2 regions of the Providencia alcalifaciens genome follow, and region 1 is predicted to be linked to the other one. Evidence: riboswitches for the same ligand, from Rfam matches in the RefSeq annotation. Region 1 holds a riboswitch; the other holds the start of a gene.

Region 1 (4,215 bases):
ATGAATTTGCTGTTCATAGCGAGGGCTCAATCCGGCATTGAGGCAAATATCCACATGCTCACCGTTTTTGAGCACTGCATCTTGAGAAAGTGAACCTTCCGCTAATCGGCTAAGCACATTTTCTTCTTCAATAATTTGCTGGTATTCCTGAGCAATAAAATTTTCAGGCTCAATAAACACTTCGCCACGGTATCCATCCAAAATCAGATGGCGATTATGTAATAAGGAAGGCTCAATATCCGCCCCCATAATCGCGGGGATCCCCATCGCTCGGATCAAAATCGCAGAGTGAGAGTGCGTTGCACCATCGCGCACAATCACCCCCGCTAATTGCTCAAGTGGTAATTCGGCAAGAACGCTCGCACTCAGCTCATCTGCCACTAAGATAAAACGGTCTGGCCATTGGCTGGTTGGTGTCAGCGAATCATCGAGATGAAATAATAAGCGCTGCCCTAAGGTGCGAAGGTCGGAGCCGCGCTCTCTTAAATAGAGGTCACGTAAACGAGAGAACTGCAAAGCGTAATCTTCAATGACAGTTTTCACTGCCCATTCAGCCACCGCGCCTTGATTGATCGCCGTAAATAATCGTTTTTTCAGTTGGGGATCATTAAGTAAATGGTTATATAGGTCGAAAATAGCCGCGCTTTCTTTAGATGAGCTCGCCATAAACCGCTTACTAATACGACGAAACTCTGCCGCCGCACTTTCCAGCGCTATCACCAAACGCTGACGCTCTTCATCAATATTTAATGTGGTCGCTTGATACACATTGTCTAAAGAAGGCTGGGAGGTATCTTGCCAGCCATAAGCCATCGAAATTCCTTGAGAAACAGGAATAGCTTTGAGGCGATTTTGCCGATATTGCCCGAAAATACCTTTGGTTTGCGCTTGGGATAAAATCACCGCTAACTGCATCGATAGCGTGACCATAAAAGACTCTTCGGTTTCGCTGAATAACCGTTTTTCTCGCTGTTGAACCACAAGTACGCCTAGTAATTGGCGTCGATAAACCACAGGCACACCGAGAAAGGCTTTGAGCTGTTCTTCTTTGAGTTGAGGAAGGTATTTGAATTGCGGGTGTTCGCGAATATCGGCGAGATTCAACATTTCCGATTGCCGACCGACTGCGCCAACAACCCCTTCGTTGAATCCTAAACGAATAGCAATCCCGCTAGGCTTTTTCAGCCCGCGGGTTGCCATTAGGTAATAACATTGGCGAGGATGATCGGCTAAGTAAATCGAGCACACATCGGTACGCATCGCTTTGCACGTCTCATTGACTAAAACTTCAAGAGCTTGAGTCAGACTGGTCGCCATCGCGACCTTTTCAACAATGTCACGTAAACGCGTCAACATAGGCTTACTTAACTCCGCGCCTACGATTATTAAAAACAGGTCGTTGTGGTAATTTCTGTTCCTGCAAAGGCATAACTACGGGAGCGAATTCCTTCATCACACGGCGATAAACTTCGCGCTTAAAAGAGACCACTTGCCTAACAGGATACCAATAACTGACCCACCGCCAGCCGTCAAATTCTGGCGATTTACTGCGCTGCACGTTTATATCGGCGTCATTACATTGGAGTTGAAGTAAAAACCAACGTTGTTTCTGTCCAATACAAACAGGTTTTGTATCCCAACGCACCAAACGCTTAGGTAATTTGTAGCGTAACCAATTACGGGTAGATGCAAGTAACCTTACATCTTTACGCTGTAGTCCGACTTCCTCGTATAACTCACGATACATCGCTTGTTCTGGCGATTCCCCCGGGTTAATCCCACCTTGAGGAAATTGCCAAGAATGCTGACCATAACGGCGAGCCCATAAGACTTGACCTTGCCGATTACAAATTACAATTCCTACATTCGGGCGGTAGCCATCATCATCGATCACTAGACTACCTCAATAACCAAATTTGAAAGATGCCTAATTGTTTCACACATACCCAAACTGGTAAACCTATATCAATACAGTTTGCAGATATGTCTGAAGTAATTACAATAGTCTGCGTCTCAACGGGGTGCCAATTTAGGCTGAGAAATAACCCGTAGAACCTGATCCGGCTAATACCGGCGTAGGGATTTGAGCTACCGCCTACAAATTATTGTACCGGTCCCTCCTCAAATCCTGTGTTTTTTTTATGATTTACGCAGGAATTACAATGACTAAAAAGAAACTCTTTACCTCACTCATTGCTTTAACCACCTTAAGCTTTACCGCATTCGCCTCTGCCGAAAAACCAACGCTGACGGTGTATACCTATGATTCCTTTGCTGCAGAATGGGGCCCTGGTCCACAAATCAAAAAGAATTTCGAAGCTCAATGTGAATGCGAGTTAAAACTGGTTTCACTGGGAGATGGTGTTGCGCTACTGAATCGCCTACGCATGGAAGGGACAAAAAGCAAAGCTGACATTATCTTAGGGTTAGATAACAACTTGCTCGACTCAGCAGAAAAAACTGGCTTATTTGCCCCAGCAGATATCAAAACGGATGCGCTTAAATTACCTATCGAATGGACAAGTAAAACATTCATTCCTTATGATTATGGCTATTTCGCCTTCATCTATGACACCAATAAAATCAAACAGCCACCAAAAAGCATGGATGAACTGCTTGATAGCAAAAATAATTGGAAAATCATTTACCAAGATCCACGCACCAGCACTCCAGGCTTAGGGCTAATGTTATGGGTTGAGAAAATCTACGGCGATAAATCTGCTGATGCATGGAAAAAAATGGCAGCCAAAACACTGACCGTAACCAAAGGTTGGAGTGAATCTTATGGCCTGTTCTTAAAGGGTGAAGGGGATTTTGTACTGAGCTACACCTCCTCGCCGGGTTATCAAATTTTAAATGACAAGAAAGACAACTACGCAGCGGCACTGTTCGATGAAGGGCATTATATGCAAGTCGAAGTGGCGGCAAGATTGAAACACAGCCCGCAGCCAGAGCTGGCAAAACAGTTCTTACAGTTTATGTTAACCCCTGAATTCCAAGGCACATTACCAACCACTAACTGGATGTATCCGGTTATCGATATGCCGTTGCCTGAAGTGTATAACGTGCTACCACTGCCAGCTAAATCCCTGCAATTTAGCGCGGGAGAAGTAGCTAAAGAACGTCAAACGTGGACACGTTTATGGCAAACCGCCGTCAGTCGTTAATCAATTTAACCTTATTACCGGGGGCGATAGCCTCCGGTCTTTTAATCGTCGTTGCCCTGCTCGCTTTTGGGGCGCTGTGGTTTTTCGCACCTGAAATTTCTCTCAGCGAGATAATTGACGATGATTATTTATGGCATGTCATCGGCTTTACATTTTGGCAGGCATTGCTTTCCGCTGTTTTTTCCATTATTCCCGCTATTTTTCTTGCAAGAGCCCTGTATCGCCGGCGATTCTGGGGAAGAACGCTATTGCTCCGCTTGTGTGCAATGACCCTCGTTTTACCTGTTCTAGTCGCCGTTTTCGGCATTTTATCAGTGTATGGACAAACCGGATGGCTGGCAAAACTGTGCCTATGGCTCGGTGTTGACTATCAGTTTTCCCCTTATGGTCTACGTGGCATTTTATTGGCACATATCTTTTTCAATATGCCTCTCGCCACCCGTATGCTATTGCAATCCCTTGAAAATATTGCCATTGAGCAGCGTCAAAGTGCCGCTCAACTGGGGTTCAATGAATGGCAGCAATTTACCCTTTTAGAGTGGCCTTATTTACGCCGTCAGATGTTGCCAACAGGCGCGTTGATTTTCATGCTCTGCTTTGCCAGCTTTGCGACGGTACTGGCTCTGGGTGGCGGTCCTGCAGCGACCACTATCGAACTCGCAATTTACCAAGCACTGAGCTATGACTTTGATTTAGGGCGCGCCACATTGCTTGCGTTGATTCAGTTGGGATGTTGCGTAGGATTAATGCTTATTTGCCAACGCATTAACCATACATTTTCTGTTGGGTTTAGCCACCAAACATCGTGGTTTGATCCCGCCGATAACCTGTTTCGCCGTCTACGTGACTGGCTGGTGATTGCAGCAGCCATTTTATTATTAATTCCGCCGTTATTAGCGGTTATTGTTGATGGACTCAACGGTCAATTACTGGATGTTTTACAGCAACCTGCGTTATGGCAAGCCACATCAACCTCGCTGTTTATTGCTCTGTGTGCGGGGATTTTGTGTGTGATCCTCACGCTAATGCTGCTGTGGAGTAGCCGTGA
Region 2 (4,215 bases), 1.2 Mb from region 1:
CTTGTTGGATCTGTTCACGGACTTGGTGGTCTTGCTTATCTTTGATGCGCAATTGCAAGGTGGAAACACCTGCATTTAGCAGGCGTTCAATCCATTCAACAGAATCCACAACCGGATACAGACCGAGGCAGTGCTCGGTCGGTGGAAATGGACTATTTGGGAGATTAAGCGTTTTGTTCATCACTCACGACCTCAGCAATCTCAGCCCCATGATAGAGTTCGCTACCGTGAGCACGGAACGCTTCCGACATCTGCTCCATGCCCGCTTCTTTTTGTGCTGCCTCTTTTTGTGCTGCATAGTCACGAACTTCTTGGGAAATCTTCATGGAGCAGAATTTTGGTCCACACATAGAGCAGAAGTGGGCAATTTTCCCTGACGCTTGCGGTAAGGTTTCATCGTGATATTTACGCGCGGTTTCTGGATCGAGGGCAAGGTTAAACTGGTCTTCCCAACGGAACTCAAAACGCGCTTTGGACATGGCGTTATCACGGATTTGCGCCCCCGGATGACCTTTCGCGAGGTCAGCGGCGTGGGCAGCAATCTTGTAGGTGATAAGCCCCTGTTTGACGTCTTCTTTATTTGGCAAACCAAGGTGCTCTTTTGGCGTCACGTAGCACAGCATTGCACAGCCAAACCAGCCAATCATTGCCGCGCCAATGCCGGAAGTGAAGTGGTCATAGCCCGGTGCGATATCGGTGGTTAGAGGGCCTAACGTATAGAATGGGGCTTCGTGGCAGTGCTCTAGCTCTTCGGTCATATTGCGGCGGATCATCTGCATCGGCACATGTCCCGGTCCTTCAATCATCACCTGCACATCGTATTCCCACGCAATTTTGGTCAGCTCGCCTAAAGTATGTAACTCTGAGAATTGCGCTTCATCGTTAGCATCTTGTACGGAGCCTGGGCGTAACCCATCTCCAAGAGACAAGGAAACATCATAAGCGGCACAAATTTCGCAGATTTCACGAAAATGCTCATACAGGAAGTTTTCTTGGTGGTGGGATAAACACCATTTCGCCATGATAGAGCCACCACGAGAGACAATACCGGTTAGTCGTTTAGCGGTCATTGGCACATAGCGCAGTAAAACACCGGCATGGATAGTGAAGTAATCCACCCCTTGCTCGGCTTGCTCTAGCAGAGTATCGCGGAACATTTCCCAAGTGAGGTTTTCAGCAACACCGTTCACTTTTTCGAGGGCTTGGTAGATAGGCACGGTACCAATTGGCACTGGGCTATTACGTAAAATCCATTCGCGGGTTTCGTGAATATAGCGACCCGTGGATAAATCCATCACCGTATCTGCGCCCCAGCGGGTAGACCAAATCAGTTTTTCCACCTCTTCTTCAATGGATGAAGTCACGGAAGAGTTACCAATATTGGCATTCACTTTCACTAAGAAATTGCGTCCGATAATCATCGGCTCAGATTCTGGGTGGTTAATATTGGCAGGGATGATAGCGCGACCCGCCGCCACTTCTTGGCGTACAAATTCCGGCGTAATATTTTCTGGCAAAATAGCGCCGAAGCTTTGCCCTGGATGCTGCTGTCTTAAAACTTCACTGCGAATGCGTTCACGCCCCATATTTTCACGAATGGCGATAAATTCCATTTCAGGGGTCACAATACCTTGGCGAGCATAATGCAACTGAGTGACGCATTTGCCTATTTGCGCTTTCAGTGGTGCAGGGCGGTGATTAAAACGTAAGTGATCTAAGCCTGCATCCGCGAGGCGCTGCTGGGTAAAATTGGAGCTGAGATCCTCGACGGCAACAGTATCAGCACGTTCACTGATCCACGGTGCGCGAATTTTTTTCAATCCTTTGTGAACATTGAGTTCAGAGACAGGGTCGCCGTAAGGGCCTGAAGTGTCATAAACAGGAACGGCTTCGTTATCTTCAAATTTAGGATTATCTTTGTCGCCGCCGATAAGTGTCGGGGAGAGCTGGATTTCACGCATCGGAACTTGGATGTCGTCGCGCGAGCCTTGTAGGTAGATACGTTCAGAGTTAGGGAATGAAACACCGGAAATGGTATTAATAAAGTCTTCTGCGGCGTCACGTTGCTCTTTTCGCGTGCGTGCTGGCGCAGCTTTAGGGGAAATATCGGTACTCGGTATAACTGAATTATTAGCATTATTGGACATAGCAATTTCCTGACATCGTCACAGGCTATACGGCGTAAATCGCCAATAGCGGGTTTATCGAAAGAAAGTTGCTTGTCTGGAGTTCGGAGGAGTAATGGTGTGGCGTTGCGGCTAGTTTTTCGCCAAGAAATGAGCGAAAATTGCGCTGAAGATTACTCTTGTTCCCTTCGCGGGTATTAACCCGATCAGGTTCCGCGGATCCCGAATTAACGGTCTCAGCCTGATGCAAATGCATACTAGGCACTCCGACAAGAGCATTCAGTATAAAGTTTCCCCGTCATTCTTCAAGCGATAAGTGCGTTGGCTTCTCTCGGCCACCCTAGTCACATACTTGTGTATGCTCCTAGGGATATCCTCGCTTGCCGCCTTCTTCTCACTCGAATAATTTAGGGGAAATCAGTGTATTGGGTAAAAATTTAAAAAATAGGAATTAATAATTAAAAATGGGGTTTTACAAACTCCACGAATATTGCGGCCAGTGATTTTCGTTGGCGGCTTGGAGAAGACGCGGGTCGCCGTTGACGATAAATGTCTCATCGGCGAAATGGCACATTGGTAGGTCATTGGCGGAATCGGTGTAGAAATAAATATACGCATCAGTGATTGGCTGGTGGGCGATCCACTGGGTTAAACGCTTAACTTTACCTTCTTTAAAGGTCGGGATACCGTCAATTTCGGTGGTGTAGCAGCCATTTGAATGCTTAATATCAATGCCCATCGTGACATCAGCACCGAGGCGATCCGCTACCTTCTTCACAATAAAAGAGACCGTTGCTGAGATCACAATGATCGGGATCCCTTGCGATCGATATGAGGCAACGGTACTTAATGCGTTAGGGTAAATGCGTGGAATGATAATGGTATCCACAAAATCATCTAACCACTCATCGACTTGCTCAGTTTTAAAGCCGTCAAGGGTCTGCAAACTAAACTTTAAGTAAGTCACCATATCCAAATTGCCCGCATTGTATTGCGCCATCATCTCTTTATCGGCTTCGACAAAACGCGGGTCGGTAATGATCTTTTTATCCCACAGATATTGCGTCCAAAGTACGCTGCTATCGCCACGGATCAGGGTGTCATCGAGATCAAAAATCGCTAATTTGGTTTGTGTAGATAGGTTTTGCATGGGGTTCCTTTCGCTGGCTAGCTTATCGTTGGCTAGCTTAGAGCACGAATTTCATTTTTATTAAACATTAACTCAAGGCGTGTGCCCGGCTCAAATAAACGTTCGGATGAGCGGTTGAGCAAGTCTACGGTCATATCCCCCGCAGGCGTGTTTACGCTATAGCGAATGATATTCCCTAAAAGCTGGTGGTCAAGGATCACGGCATCCACTGGCGCTGAAATATGGTTGCCATACTGGCGTCCCATCTCACGAACATAAATAGATTCTGGGCGAATGGCGAGGGTGCCTTGTAAATTGACGCCTAGCATCCCATTGGCTTTTTCAGCGTCCACCAGATTGTAATGCCCCATAAATCGAGCCACAAATTCAGTGGCAGGCTGAGTATAGATATTTTCCGCGGTATCACTTTGGATAATCGAGCCTTTGTTCATTAAGAAGATGCGGTCAGACATAATCATCGCTTCGTCTTGGTCGTGGGTGACGAAAATGGTGGTGAGCTTCAGCTCTCGCTGGATTTCACGAATTTGCTGGCGTAAGTGCTTACGAATACGGGCATCAAGGGCGGATAACGGCTCATCGAGAAGTAAAATTTGCGGCTTCATCACCAATGCACGGGCAAGGGCGACACGCTGGCGCTGACCACCCGAAAGCTGGTGCGGGTATTGGTGCTCTTTGCCTTGTAATTCCACCATCTCAATGACTTCTGCCACAGCTTTATCACACTCAGCGGCGGGCATCTTGCGCATTTTCAACCCAAACGCGATGTTTTCAGCCACGGTCATATTTGGGAATAAGGCGTAGCTTTGAAATACCATGCCCACGCCGCGCTGTTGAGCTGGTTGTTGGGTGATATTCTGGCGGTTGATATACAGCTCCCCGCTGTCAGGTTGCTCAAGCCCAGCGATACAGCGCAGTAAAGTGGATTTCCCACAGCCGCTT

Evidence for each region. A riboswitch is a leader RNA that binds a small molecule or an ion and turns the genes downstream of it on or off. The one in region 1 is predicted to bind thiamine pyrophosphate.
Region 2: linked by a shared signal. The riboswitch ahead of thiC (phosphomethylpyrimidine synthase ThiC) and the one ahead of thiB (thiamine ABC transporter substrate binding subunit) in region 1 are both predicted to bind thiamine pyrophosphate.

The regions. Positions count from the first base shown of each region.
Region 1 is NZ_OU659204.1:3,132,456-3,136,670, forward strand. Features, by position in the region: gene ptsP (phosphoenolpyruvate--protein phosphotransferase) at 1-1,356, opposite strand, end outside; gene rppH (RNA pyrophosphohydrolase) at 1,361-1,894, opposite strand; TPP riboswitch at 2,008-2,100, shown strand; gene thiB (thiamine ABC transporter substrate binding subunit) at 2,163-3,167, shown strand; gene thiP (thiamine/thiamine pyrophosphate ABC transporter permease ThiP) at 3,143-4,215, shown strand, end outside.
Region 2 is NZ_OU659204.1:422,572-426,786, forward strand. Features, by position in the region: gene thiE (thiamine phosphate synthase) at 1-181, opposite strand, end outside; gene thiC (phosphomethylpyrimidine synthase ThiC) at 165-2,147, opposite strand; TPP riboswitch at 2,293-2,405, opposite strand; gene LDO73_RS01880 (HAD family hydrolase) at 2,599-3,276, opposite strand; gene LDO73_RS01885 (ABC transporter ATP-binding protein) at 3,309-4,215, opposite strand, start outside.